Chelativorans sp. AA-79: one gene and its partner. Each later gene encodes a partner of the first gene's protein in a complex. Links are inferred from orthologs where the notes say so. Each region holds a gene or a part of one and is shown in the gene's direction. Other genes may lie near its edges.

What was found.
Region 2: the proteins of rimM (region 1) and rpsS are in contact, whole or in part, in a crystal structure (PDB 3A1P), measured with the Thermus thermophilus proteins. The link is inferred for Chelativorans sp. AA-79 from one-to-one orthologs. Residues at the interface, in WP_008632437.1 of Thermus thermophilus: Val4, Glu5, Ile6, Gly7, Arg8, Arg22, Gly23, Glu24, Val26, Leu84, Glu85, Glu86, Gly87, Arg88, Tyr89, Tyr90, Tyr91, Phe92, Leu94, Asp111, Ile112, Leu113, Asp114, Ala115, Gly116, Ala117, Gln118, Asp119, Val120, Ile122; in WP_011173711.1 of Thermus thermophilus: Lys28, Arg29, Leu30, Lys32, Thr48, Gln56, His57, Val58, Pro59, Val60, Tyr61, Thr63, Met66, Glu73, Phe74, Pro76, Thr77, Arg78, Arg81, His83, Gly84, Lys85, Glu86, Ala87, Lys88, Ala89, Thr90, Lys91, Lys92, Lys93.

The regions. Positions count from the first base shown.
Region 1 is NZ_CP120361.1:409,684-416,276, forward strand. What follows is about bases 3,735-6,593. They hold rimM (ribosome maturation factor RimM), read left to right. Parts: upstream 3,735-4,783; coding sequence 4,784-5,404; downstream 5,405-6,593. Other genes in these bases: tkt (transketolase), read right to left, coding at 3,735-3,800; PVE73_RS02015 (DUF4164 domain-containing protein), read left to right, coding at 4,088-4,360; PVE73_RS02020 (cell division protein ZapA), read left to right, coding at 4,369-4,728; trmD (tRNA (guanosine(37)-N1)-methyltransferase TrmD), read left to right, coding at 5,401-6,108; PVE73_RS02035 (DUF4260 domain-containing protein), read left to right, coding at 6,105-6,455. Outside these bases: PVE73_RS02000 (potassium/proton antiporter), read right to left, coding at 1-562; gap (type I glyceraldehyde-3-phosphate dehydrogenase), read right to left, coding at 683-1,696; more of tkt, read right to left, coding at 1,812-3,734. UniProt on the Escherichia coli protein: One of at least 4 proteins (Era, RbfA, RimM and RsgA/YjeQ) that assist in the late assembly stage of the 30S ribosomal subunit.
Region 2 is NZ_CP120361.1:2,741,291-2,747,929, forward strand. What follows is about bases 1,376-4,280. They hold rpsS (30S ribosomal protein S19), read left to right. Parts: upstream 1,376-2,641; coding sequence 2,642-2,920; downstream 2,921-4,280. Other genes in these bases: rplD (50S ribosomal protein L4), read left to right, coding at 1,376-1,479; PVE73_RS13280 (50S ribosomal protein L23), read left to right, coding at 1,476-1,769; rplB (50S ribosomal protein L2), read left to right, coding at 1,790-2,626; rplV (50S ribosomal protein L22), read left to right, coding at 2,923-3,312; rpsC (30S ribosomal protein S3), read left to right, coding at 3,312-4,016. In the rest of the region: rpsJ (30S ribosomal protein S10), read left to right, coding at 1-54; rplC (50S ribosomal protein L3), read left to right, coding at 131-859; more of rplD, read left to right, coding at 859-1,375; more of rplP, read left to right, coding at 4,281-4,454; rpmC (50S ribosomal protein L29), read left to right, coding at 4,466-4,666; rpsQ (30S ribosomal protein S17), read left to right, coding at 4,675-4,923; rplN (50S ribosomal protein L14), read left to right, coding at 4,988-5,356; rplX (50S ribosomal protein L24), read left to right, coding at 5,371-5,685; rplE (50S ribosomal protein L5), read left to right, coding at 5,678-6,235; rpsN (30S ribosomal protein S14), read left to right, coding at 6,263-6,568; rpsH (30S ribosomal protein S8), read left to right, coding at 6,580-6,639. UniProt on the Escherichia coli protein: In the E.coli 70S ribosome in the initiation state it has been modeled to contact the 23S rRNA of the 50S subunit forming part of bridge B1a; this bridge is broken in the model with bound EF-G.

The DNA.
Region 1 (6,593 bases):
CAAGGGCACCGGGTTGCAGCACCTCGCCGGAGCCGACCAGGCTGACCAGGGAGAGGGTCAGAAAGATCGCCATGGGATCGTTTGAGCCCGATTCCACTTCGAGCGTGGAACGAACGCGGTCGCGCACAGAGATATTGCCCACGCGCAGCAGGAAGAAGACGGCCGCAGCATCGGTGGAGGCAACTGCGGCGCCGAGCAGGAAGGATTCGAGCCAAGCGAAGCCCGCCACGTAGTGAGCGACGACGCCCAGCAGCGTCGTCGTGATCACCACTCCGACGGTGGCCAGCACGATGGCGGGTAAGGAGGCCGTACGAAAGCTGGCAAAGGATGTGCCGAAACCGGAATCGAAGAGGATGACGGCAAGGGCCAGTGATCCAATGAAGAAGGCGACGGGGGCACTGTCGAAATCAAGTCCGAGACCGTCGGTACCGGCGGCAAGCCCGATGCCAAGAAAGATGAGCAGAAGGGGTGCGCCGAAGCGGAACGCGATCAGGCTGGAAAAAGCGGCAAAAAGCACGAGTGCAGTGCCGACAAGCGTTATGAAATAGATAGCCTGATCCATAGCCCTCTCTAAAACGAGCGATACGGCTAAAGTGCGGTAAAACCGGCAGTCGAGGCAAGCTGCTTGGAGACAAAAAAGCCCGGCGGGCCGCCGGGCCTTCCCAATGCACTGCGGGGGGCGTCAGCCGAGCGTCTTTGCGATCACCGCTGTGACATCGGCCATGCGGTTGGAGAAGCCCCACTCGTTGTCATACCAGGACATCACCCGCACCAGATCGCCCTCTATGACCTTCGTCTGGTCGAGCGCGAAAGTCGAAGAGGCGGGATTGTGATTGAGGTCGATGGAGACGAGCTTCTCGTCCGTGTAGGCGAGAATGCCCTTGAGCGGCCCCTCGTTCGCGGCGGCCACGAGAGCGGCGTTCACTTCTTCGGCCGTCACAGGGCGCTTGGCGACGAATTTGAAATCGATGACGGAAACATTGGGAACCGGCACGCGGATCGACACGCCATCGAGCTTGCCCTTGAGTTCAGGCAACACCAGGCCGACCGCGCGGGCTGCACCTGTCGTCGTCGGGATGGCGGACATGGCTGCCGCGCGGGAGCGGTAGAGGTCCTTGTGCATGGTATCGAGCGTCGGCTGGTCGCCCGTATAGGCATGGACCGTGGTCATGAAGCCCTTTTCTATGCCGAAAGCATCGTTCAGCACCTTGGCGACGGGCGCAAGACAGTTGGTCGTGCAGGATGCATTCGAGATCACAAGATGGTCCTTGGTGATCTGATCATGATTCACGCCGTAGACCACGGTGAGATCGGCCCCATCCGAGGGAGCGGAGACGAGCACGCGCTTGGCGCCGGCTTCCAGATGCGCGGACGCTTTCTCCCTGGACGTGAAGATGCCCGTGCATTCGAGCACGATGTCGACGCCAAGATCCCTCCAGGGCAGCTTCGAAGGATCACGCTCCGAGAGTACCTTGAAGGATTCCGAATCTACCCGGATGCTGTCGCCCTCGACCTTCACGTCCGCGGGGAAGCGGCCATGCACGCTGTCGTAACGAAGCAGATGCGCATTGCTTTCGACGGGACCGAGATCGTTGATGGCGACCACATCGATATCTTTCCGGCCGGATTCGTAGATCGCCCGGACGATGTTGCGGCCGATGCGGCCAAATCCATTGATCGCTACTTTGACAGTCATGAACTACCTCCGGCGGGCTTGACGCCACGCATACAAGCATGGCGGGACGCCGTTCCGATGACGGCGTCCGGTGGAAGAAACGAACCGTGCCGGGCCCGGGCCCGACCACAAACTCTCAACCGTGCAGGCGTGCCTCGGCGGCCTCCACCGCGGCTTCCGCAGTGATGCCGAAATGCTTGTAAAGTTCCGGCGCGGGCCCGCTGGCTCCGAAGCCGTGCATGCCGATGAAGACTCCGTCGGTGCCGATGAAGCGGTCCCAGCCCTGCCGTACGCCTGCTTCGATGGCGATGCGCACGGGCGAATTCCCGAGAATCGCTTGCTGATAGTCTTGCGGCTGCTGCTCGAAGAGCTCGAAACAGGGCACGGAGACGACTCGGCTCGGATAGCCGCGGTCTTCAAGCATCGAGCGCGCCTTCACCGCGATCTCCACCTCCGATCCGCTGGCGAAGATCGTCACCCTGGCATCATCGCTGGCAGGCAGAAGCTCGTAGGCGCCGCGCGCACAAAGATTCTCTTCCTCGAACTCGAGACGAACCGGCTGAAGCTTCTGGCGCGTGAGGGCAAGCGTCGACGGCGTCTTTCTCGATTCCAGCGCGAGTTGCCAGCACTCTGCCGTCTCCACCGCGTCCGCCGGGCGGAAGACGTTGTGGTTCGGGATCGCGCGCAGCGCCGCCAGCTGTTCCACCGGCTGATGGGTCGGTCCATCCTCGCCAAGGCCGATGGAATCGTGCGTCATCACGAAGATGGAGCGGATGTGCATCAGCGATGCGAGCCGCATGGCCGGCCGGGCATAGTCGGAGAAGGTCAGAAAGGTTCCGCCATAGGGGATCAGCCCGCCATGCAGCGCGATGCCGTTGATGGCGGCGGCCATGGCGTGCTCGCGGATGCCATAATGGATATAGCGTCCTGAGAAGTCTGTCGGCGTGACCGGGGCCGTCTGGCTGGTCTTGGTATTGTTGGAGCCGGTGAGATCCGCCGAGCCGCCGATGGTCTCCGAAACGCAATCGTTGATGACCTCGAGAGCCATTTCCGAGGCGTTGCGGGTTGCAACGGCGGGATTTTCGTGTGCCAGTTTCTGCTTGTAGTCTGCAATGACTGCGGAGAAGGCCTCCGGCAAGTCACCGCGCATGCGTCGCTCGAATTGTGCACGGGTTTCGGTATCGGCAGCCGCAAGCCGCTTCTCCCACGCAACCCGCTCCTTCGCAGAGCGAAGGCCGGCCAGACGCCAGTCGTCGAGAATGTCGGAAGGCACGACGAAGGGCGGGGCGTCCCAGCCGAGCGCCGCCCGCGTCTTGGCGATCTCCTCGGCTCCCAGTGGCGAGCCGTGCGCCTTGTTTGTGCCCGCCTTGGTTGGCGCCCCGCGCCCAATAGTCGTGCGGAAGGCTATCATCGTCGGGCGGTCGGATTGACGCGCCGTCTCGATGGCCGAAGCGATGGCATCCGGATCATGCCCGTCGGCCCGCATCGCATTCCAGCCGGATGCGGCAAAACGCTCGCACTGGTCGGTCGAATCGGCGAGCGAGACCGGACCGTCGATGGAGATCTGGTTGTCGTCGAAGATGACGATGAGCTTATTGAGTCGCAGATGGCCCGCAAGCGCCAGCGCCTCCTGGCTGATGCCTTCCATGAGGCAGCCGTCGCCCACCAGCGCATAGGTGTAGTGATCAACGAGTTCGCCGCCGAAACGGGCGTTGAGCAGGCGCTCCGCGATCGCCATGCCCACGGCATTGGCAAAGCCCTGGCCGAGCGGACCGGTCGTCGTTTCGATGCCCGCGGCAAACCCGTATTCGGGATGTCCGGCCGTGCGCGAGCCCAACTGTCGGAAATTCTTGATCTCGTCGATCGTGATGTCTTCGTAGCCCAGCAGGTAGAGCAACGAGTAAAGCAGCATCGATCCGTGCCCGGCCGAAAGCACGAAGCGGTCGCGGTCCGGCCAGTGGGGATTCTTCGGGTCATGCGTCATGAACCGCGTGAAGAGCACCGTGGCGATGTCCGCCGTGCCCATGGGCAGGCCTGGATGCCCGGACTTTGCCTTTTCTACGGCGTCCATCGAAAGAAAGCGGATCGCATTCGCCATCCGGTCGTGTTTTTCGCGTGAAGTCATGTGTGCTCGCTGGTCGGCTGCCGGTCTGTCGGGCATTGGTCGGGCTTGCATCCGCAAAAGCAGGGGACACATATCAGTTGCGTTGCCCAAGTCAATAAACAGCCGCGGCGCGGGATGGTTCAACCGCCGTGCTTCATATTTCACAGTGGAGCACGAAACCGGGTGAGCAATCAGGGGATTGCCCTTCCGGCTGGTTGACGCCCCCTTCACCCGCCGCGTAATCTTTTGCGGATAAAATCTTCTGATTGCGCGCAATTCGCGGGCGGGGCGGCCGGGGAATGTTTGCGATGAGTGGGGATGCCACGCTGAGGGAAGTTCTCTTACGCCTCGAGAAGGCCATGGAAGGCCTCGAAGCAGCCGCGGAAGCCAAGCTCGAAAAGGAGCATGATTTCTCGGAAGCCGAGGCGGAAGTGCAGCGCATGGGCGCCGATCGTGCGCGCCTTGCGCAGGAAATCGACAAGTCGGAAGCACGGGCGGAGCGTCTCGCCGAGGTCAACCGCGAGGTCTCGCGCAGACTGGTGACGGCCATGGAGACGATCCGCGCCGTCCTGGATCGGTAGGCGGTGGCATGGCTCAAGTAACGGTTACGATAGACGGCAAGGCCTATCGCATGGCTTGCGAGGAGGGGCAGGAAGAGCACCTCCTGGATTTGGCGCAGCAGTTCGACCGCTATGTGACGCATCTGAAGGATTCCTTCGGCGAGATCGGCGATCAGCGCATCACCGTCATGGCTGGAATCATGGTCATGGACGAGCTGTCGGAGCTGCAGAAGCGGATGCGGGGGCTTGAGAACGAAGTCGCCACCCTGCGCAAGACGCGTGACGACGCATTGCTCAAGGCGGACCAGAACGATGCCGCGCTCACGGGTTCGTTGACGCAGCTCGCAACCCGCATAGAGGCCGTTGCCGCAAAGCTGGCGGGCTCGTAAGAGAAAGACCTGCCAGGAACAGACGGGCGCGCCTTTGGCGCGATGGAACGGCATGGTGAAACCAAAAACTCCGGTAGGACTCGAAAATCCGGTTCAGCTCGCGGTAATCGGCGCGGCTCATGGCATCAAGGGAGAAGTCCGCGTCAAGGCGTTCACGGAGGATCCCATGGCGCTCGGCAGCTACGGCCCGCTTTATGCCGCGGACGGTCGTTCCTTCATCGTCGCCGGAATCCGGCCGGCGAAGGAGGTCGTCATCGTCCGCTTCAAGGGGGTGGACGATCGCAACGGAGCCGAGGCGCTCAATGGCGAGGCGCTCTTCGTCGACCGTTCCGTGTTGCCCGAGGAACTCGAGGAAGACGAATTTTATTACTCCGACCTCATCGGCCTAACAGTTGTCGACGAGACGGATGAAGATCTCGGGCGCGTGATCGCGGTCCACAATTTCGGTGCAGGCGATCTCCTCGAGTTCCGACAGGAGTCCGGTTCGACGTTGATGATCCCCTTCACGCGCGATGCGGTGCCCGAAATAGACTTTTCCGAAGGCATGGTGCGTATCGACAGCATGGCAGCCGGGCTCGACGGGGCAGATGCCGCCCCCGAGGAAGAAACGTCCGACCGGTCCCGGCACCGCGGCTCGCGCCCCCGCGGGCCGAAAGCCGCCGGAGGCAACCGATGAGCTTCCGCGCCACGGTCCTTACGTTATATCCGGAGATGTTTCCGGGCGCCCTGGACGTGTCGCTTGCCGGGCGCGCACGCGCTGCCGGCATATGGTCGCTGGAGACGGTGCAAATTCGTGACTTTGCCCAGGACAAGCACCGCAGCGTGGACGACACGCCGGCCGGCGGCGGCGCCGGCATGGTGATGCGGGCCGACGTGCTTGCCCGCGCCATCGGTCATGCCTTACCGGAGGGCGACCCCCGTCCGCGGCTGCTCATGAGTCCTCGCGGGGTGCCGCTCACTCAGGCCTTAGTGCGTCAGCTGGCCGCCGGTCCGGGCGCGGTCATTCTCTGCGGACGCTTTGAAGGCGTGGACCAGCGCGTGATCGAGACCCGCGCCCTGCAGGAGGTTTCGATCGGCGACTATGTGCTGTCGGGCGGCGAACCGGCTGCAATCGTCCTGCTCGATGCCGTGGTGCGGCTGTTGCCCGGAGTCATGGGCAATGAATTTTCCGGCGCGGAAGAAAGCTTCGAAAGCGGTCTCCTGGAGCATCCGCAGTATACTCGGCCGCAAGATTTCGAAGGGCACGCGATTCCCGAGGTGCTCACCTCGGGCAACCACCGCAGGATCGCCGAGTGGCGGCACGAACAGGCTGAACGGCTGACGCGGGAGAGGCGGCCCGATCTCTGGCTCGCATACGAGAAGGCAAGGGGCGGGAGGTGAAGCTTCTCCTCAGGATCGAGAGCGCTGCCCTGCTGCTGGCGTCACTCTTCGCCTATCACCTTGTTGGCGGCAATTGGTGGCTTTTTCTTCTTCTTGTATTGGCACCCGATCTCTCGATGCTGGGCTATCTTGCAGGCCCGCGCGTGGGTGCTTGGTGCTACAACGCAGTCCATGCGTTCTTTGCCCCGGTCCTCGCCTGGCTTGCTGGCCTTGCCATTGGCTCGCCGCTTCTCGTGCAGATCGCGGTCATCCTCGCCGCACATATCGCGGCTGACCGTATGCTTGGCTACGGCTTGAAGCACCAAGACGATTTCAAGGAGACCCATCTGGGCAGGATCGACGGCTGACTCCTCCAGGTTGGCAATCCAGCAGTAGGAAAATACAAGCTACTGGAATCATTACAATTATTTAAGTTCGGGTTCATCTCCCATTCATCCGGCCGTCCCTAGGTTCGAAGGCGTCAACAAGAGGACACCGCCATGAAA
Region 2 (6,639 bases), 2.3 Mb from region 1 along the record:
GCGCTGATGAAGCTCGATCTCGCCGCCGGCGTCGATGTCGAGATCAAGCTCTGAGGCGGAAGACAAGAGGATAGGACCCCGCGCGCGGCAAGCGGCCGGACGACGGGAAGCCTGAAAGGAAATCGAACCGATGCGTTCAGGTGTTATCGCACAGAAGATCGGGATGACGCGCGTCTACAACGAGGCGGGCGAGCACATCCCCGTCACGGTTCTGCGCATGGAGAATTGCCAGGTGGTTGCCCAGCGCACCGAGGAGAAGAACGGCTACACCGCCGTTCAGCTCGGTGTCGGCCTCGCCAAGGTGAAGAACACGTCGAAGGCGTTGCGCGGCCATTTCGCCACCGCTTCCGTGGAACCCAAGGCGAAGCTCGCCGAGTTCCGCGTGTCGCCGGAGAACCTGCTCGATGTGGGGGCGGAGATCACTGCCGACCATTTCGTGCCGGGCCAGAAGGTCGACGTTACGGGAACCTCGGTGGGCAAGGGCTTCCAGGGTGTCATGAAGCGCCACAATTTCGGCGGCGGTCGCGCGACCCATGGTAACTCCGTGTCCCACCGCACTCACGGCTCGACCGGCCAGCGCCAGGATCCGGGCAAGGTGTTCAAGGGCAAGAAGATGGCGGGTCACATGGGCGACCGGCGCGTGACCACCCAGAACCTGGAGGTGGTCTCCACCGATACCGAGCGCGGCCTGATCATGGTCCGCGGCGCGGTTCCGGGCTCGAAGGGAGCCTGGATCATGGTGCGTGACGCCGTGAAGGTGCCGCTCCCCAAGGAGGCGCCGGTTCCGGCGGCAGTCCGCGCAAGCAACAACGATGCCGCGAAGGCTGAGAACGCCGCCGCCAGCGAGGGGGCAGAATAATGGATATCAAGGTAACCACCCTGGCGGGCAAGGATGCCGGTAAGCTTGAAATCTCTGACGAGATTTTCGGGCTCGATCCGCGGGAAGACATTCTGCATCGCGTCGTGCGCTGGCAGCTTGCCAAGCGCCAGCAGGGGACGCACAAGGCCAAGGGCCGCGCCGAGATCGCACGCACCGGCGCCAAGATGTACCGCCAGAAGGGCACCGGCCGTGCGCGTCATCACTCCGCGCGTGCGCCGCAGTTCCGCGGCGGCGGCAAGGCGCACGGGCCGGTGGTGCGAAGCCACGAGCACGACCTGCCCAAGAAGGTTCGTGCGCTCGGCCTGAGGCATGCGCTTTCCGCGAAGGCCAAGTCCGCCAACCTCATCATCATCGACGAGCTGGCGGTCAAGGAGGCCAAGACGAAGGCGCTGGTCGAGAACTTTGCCAAGCTCGGTCTTACGAACGCGCTGCTGATCGGCGGTACGGAGATCGATGCCGGCTTCAAGCGTGCGGCCGCCAATCTTTCGAATATCGACGTTCTGCCGGTGCAGGGCATCAACGTCTACGACATTCTGCGCCGCGGGACCCTGGTGCTTTCCAAGGCTGCGGTCGAGGCTCTCGAGGAGCGGTTCAAATGACGGATCTTCGCCATTACGACGTGATCGTGAGCCCCGCGATCACCGAAAAATCGACGATGGCCTCGGAGAACAACCAGGTCGTCTTCAACGTGGCTCGCAAGGCGACGAAGCCCGAGATCAAGGCGGCGGTGGAAGCTCTCTTCGGCGTCAAAGTCACCGGTGTGAACACGTTGGTGCGCAAGGGCAAGGTGAAGCGCTTCCGCGGCACCATCGGGCAGCAGAGCGACGTCAAGAAGGCGATCGTGACGCTGGCCGAGGGCCAATCCATCGACGTCGCGACGGGTCTTTGAGAGGCCGCGAGGATTAAGACATGGCACTCAAGAATTACAAGCCGGTAACGCCGGGCCAGCGTCAGCTGGTGATCGTGGACCGCTCGGGCCTTCACAAGGGCAAGCCCGTAAAGGGGCTGACCGTGGGCCTGACGTCCAAGGGCGGCCGCAACAATCACGGTCGCGTCACCGCGCGGTTTCAGGGCGGTGGGCACAAGCGTACCTATCGCCTGATCGATTTCAAGCGCCGCAAGTTCGACGTTTCGGGCGTCGTGGAGCGGCTCGAATACGATCCGAACCGGACGGGCTTTATTGCCCTGGTGCGTTATGACGATGGCGAGCTCAGCTATATCCTGGCGCCGCAGCGCTTAGCGGCCGGGGACCGCGTGGTCGCGTCCACCGGCGCAGTGGATGTGAAGCCGGGCAATGCAATGCCGCTCGCCAGCATGCCGCTGGGCACGATCATCCACAATGTCGAGCTCAAGCCCGGCAAGGGCGGCCAGCTTGCGCGTTCCGCGGGCTCCTACGCGCAACTCGTCGGCCGTGACCAGGGCATGGCGATCCTGCGGCTCAATTCCGGCGAGCAGCGTCTCGTCGCAGGTGGCTGCATGGCGACGGTGGGGGCGGTGTCAAATCCGGACCACTCCAATGTGAGCCTCGGCAAGGCGGGCCGCAAGCGGTGGCTGGGCAAGCGTCCGCACAATCGCGGCGTCGCCATGAACCCGGTCGACCACCCGCATGGCGGCGGTGAAGGCCGCACGTCCGGCGGCCGTCACCCGGTCTCGCCTTGGGGCAAGCCCACCAAGGGCCGCAAGACGAGGTCCAACAAGGCGACCGATAAGTTCATCATGCGCTCGCGCCACCAGCGCAAGAAATAGGAAAGGTAACGGAACGTGTCCCGTTCAGTTTGGAAAGGCCCCTTTGTCGACGGCTTCCTGTTGAAGAAGGCCGACAAGGTTCGCGAGAGCGGCCGCAAGGAGGTGATCAAGATGTGGAGCCGCCGCTCCACCATTCTGCCCCAGTTCGTGGGGCTGACCTTCGGCGTCTACAACGGCCAGAAGCACATTCCGGTGCTCGTCAGCGAAGAGATGGTGGGCCACAAATTCGGTGAGTTCGCTCCGACCCGCACCTATTACGGCCACGGCGCGGACAAGAAGGCAAAGAGGAAGTAACCATGGGCAAGGCCAAAGCGCCACGCAGGCTTGCAGACAATGAGGCGCGTGCGGTTCTGCGCACGATCCGCGTCAGCCCGCAGAAGCTGAACCTCGTTGCCGCGCTGATCCGCGGCAAGAAGGTCGGGACGGCGCTCGCGGACCTCGAATTTTCGCGCAAGCGGATCGCGGGCACCGTGAGAAAGACGTTGGAATCGGCGATTGCCAACGCCGAGAACAACCACAATCTCGATGTGGACGCGCTGGTGGTGGCGGAGGCCTATGTCGGCAAGTCGATCGTCATGAAGCGCTTTCATGCCCGCGGTCGCGGCCGCGCCAACCGCATCGAGAAACCATTTTCGCACCTGACGATCGTCGTTCGCGAAGTTGAAGAGCAAGTGGAGGCCGCCTGATGGGCCAGAAAGTCAATCCGATCGGTCTCCGTCTCGGCATCAACCGCACCTGGGATTCGCGCTGGTTCGCGAATAACAGCGAGTACGGACAACTGCTGCACGAGGATCTGAAGATCCGCAACTATATCGAGAGCGAGCTCAAGCAGGCAGCGATCTCGAAGGTCGTGATCGAGCGCCCGCACAAGAAGTGCCGCGTGACCATCCATTCGGCACGTCCGGGTCTCATCATCGGCAAGAAGGGGGCCGATATCGACAAGCTGCGCCGCAAGATTGCGCAGATGACCAATGCGGAGACGCATCTGAACATCGTCGAGGTGCGCAAGCCTGAGATTGATGCGCGCCTCATCGCCCAGTCGATCGCCCAGCAGCTCGAGCGCCGCGTCGCATTCCGCCGCGCCATGAAGCGCGCGGTGCAGTCGGCCATGCGGCTCGGTGCCGAAGGCATCCGCATCAGCTGCACGGGCCGCCTCGGCGGTGCGGAGATCGCGCGCATCGAGTGGTATCGCGAGGGTCGCGTGCCGCTGCACACGCTGCGGGCCGACATCGACTACGGCACGGCCGAGGCGAAGACCGCCTATGGCGTGTGCGGGGTGAAGGTCTGGGTCTTCAAGGGCGAGATCCTGGAGCACGATCCGATGGCGTCCGAACGCCGGGCGGTCGAGGGTGAGCAGGGCGGCGGTCAGCGTCGTCGCGAGAACGCCTGAGCCGGAATTTTGGAGTAACAAGAAATGCTGCAACCAAAGCGCACGAAATTCCGCAAGCAGTTCAAGGGCCGCATCCATGGCTTGGCCAAGGGCGGGACGGAGCTGAACTTCGGAGCCTTCGGCCTGAAGGCGATGGAGCCGGAGCGCGTCACCGCGCGCCAGATCGAGGCTGCACGCCGTGCCATCACGCGCCAGATGAAGCGCCAGGGCCGCGTCTGGATCCGCATCTTCCCGGATGTGCCGGTTACGGCCAAGCCGACGGAAGTCCGCATGGGTAAGGGCAAGGGCAGCGTGGAATACTGGGCGTGCCGCGTGAAGCCCGGCCGCGTGATGTTTGAAATCGACGGCGTGGCCGAGGATGTGGCGCGCGAGGCCCTGCGCCTCGGTGCGGCCAAGCTCCCGGTCAAGACGCGCTTCGTACAGCGCATCGCTGAATAGGAGAGGGCATCATGAAAGCCACTGACATCAGGACGATGACGCCCGATCAACTCGATGACGAGTTGACGAACCTGAAGAAAGAGCAGTTCAACCTTCGCTTCCAGAAGGCGACGGGGCAGCTCGAGAAAACTGCGCGTGTCAGGCAGATCCGCCGCGACATTGCGCGCATCAAGACAATCGCCGCCGAGAAGACGGCCGGCAAGAAGGCCTGAGGACAAAGATGCCAAAGCGCGTTTTGCAGGGCACCGTGGTGAGCGACAAGAACGACAAGACGGTCGTCGTCCTGGTCGAGCGGCGGTTTGCGCACCCGATTTTCAAGAAGACCGTGCGCCGTACCAAGCGGTACAAGGCCCACGACGAGGCCAATGCATGTAAGGTCGGCGACATCGTGCTGATCGAGGAGACGCGCCCGATCTCCAAGGACAAGTCCTGGATCGTGGTCGAGAGCCAGGCACAGCAGGCACAATAAGAATGGAATGGACGGGAAGGGCGCAGAAGCGTAGTCCCGGCAGATAACTAGAAGGCGGCCAGTCATGATTCAGATGCAAACAAACCTCGACGTGGCGGATAATTCCGGCGCCCGTCGTGTCATGTGCATCAAGGTGCTCGGCGGTTCGAAGCGGAAATATGCCTCGGTTGGCGACATCATCGTCGTCTCCGTGAAGGAGGCCATTCCGCGCGGCCGCGTGAAGAAGGGTGACGTGATGAAGGCGGTGGTGGTACGCACCGCCAAGGACATTCGCCGCCCCGACGGCAGCGTCATTCGCTTCGACAGCAACGCCGCCGTTCTCGTCGACAACAAGAGAGAGCCCGTCGGCACCCGTATCTTCGGACCGGTTCCGCGCGAGTTGCGCGCCAAGAACCACATGAAGATCATCTCGCTGGCGCCGGAAGTTCTCTAGAAGGAGCCGGAGAAATGCAGAAGATCAAGAAGGGCGACAAGGTCGTCGTGCTCTCCGGCCGTGACAAGGGCCGCACGGGCGAAATTTTGAAGATGATGCCGAAGGAAGATCGGGCCGTGGTGCGCGGCGTCAATCTGGTGCGCCGGCATCAGAAGCAGACACCGCAGGCCGAAGGCGGCATCATTACGAAAGAAGCGCCGATCCACGTGTCCAACCTGGCACTGGCCGACCCCAAGGACGGAAAGCCGACACGCGTCGGATTCCGCATCCAGGAGGATGGCAAGAAGGTGCGCGTGGCGAAGCGCTCGGGAGAGTTGATCGATGGCTAAGGCAGAATACCAGCCGCGCTTGAAGACGCGTTACGAGGAGGTGATCCGCAAGGAACTCCTCGATACATTCAGCTATGCAAACGAGATGCAGGTGCCGCGCCTCGACAAGGTCGTCATCAATATGGGAGTCGGTGAGGCGACGGGCGATTCCAAGAAGCCGACCGTTGCGGCCGAGGATCTGGCACTGATCGCTGGCCAGAAGCCGGTGATCACCCGGGCCCGCAACTCGATCGCCGGCTTCAAGGTGCGCGAGGGCATGCCGATCGGCGCCAAGGTGACGCTGCGCAAGGATCGCATGTACGAGTTCCTGGATCGGCTCGTGAACGTGGCGCTCCCGCGTGTCCGCGACTTCCGGGGCCTGAGCCCCAAGAGCTTCGATGGCCGCGGCAATTTCGCCATGGGTATCAAGGAGCACATCGTGTTCCCCGAGATCAATTACGACAAAGTCGACCAGATCTGGGGAATGGACATCATCGTCTGTACGACCGCCAAGACCGACGACGAGGCTCGCGCCCTGTTGAAGGCCTTCAACTTCCCGTTCCGGCAGTAACGGCAGGCGAGAACAAGGAACTATCAAATGGCAAAGACTAGCGCAGTCGAGAAGAACAAGAGGCGCCGGAAGATGGCCGACCGTTACGCCAACAAGCGAGCGGCACTCAAGGCCATCATCATGGACCAGGACAAGCCCATGGAGGAACGCTTCAAGGCGCAGCTCCAGCTTGCCGCCCTTCCGCGCAACTCGTCGAAGACGCGCATCCGCAACCGGTGCGATGTGACCGGCCGTCCGCGCGCTTATTACCGCAAGCTCAGGATGTCGCGTATCGCGCTTCGTGAGTTGGGCAGCCAGGGTCTTATCCCGGGCCTCGTCAAGTCGAGCTGGTAAGGGAGGTTGGCATGTCTGTGAATGATCCTCTCGGCGATATGCTGACCCGCATCCGCAATGCGGTCGGGCGC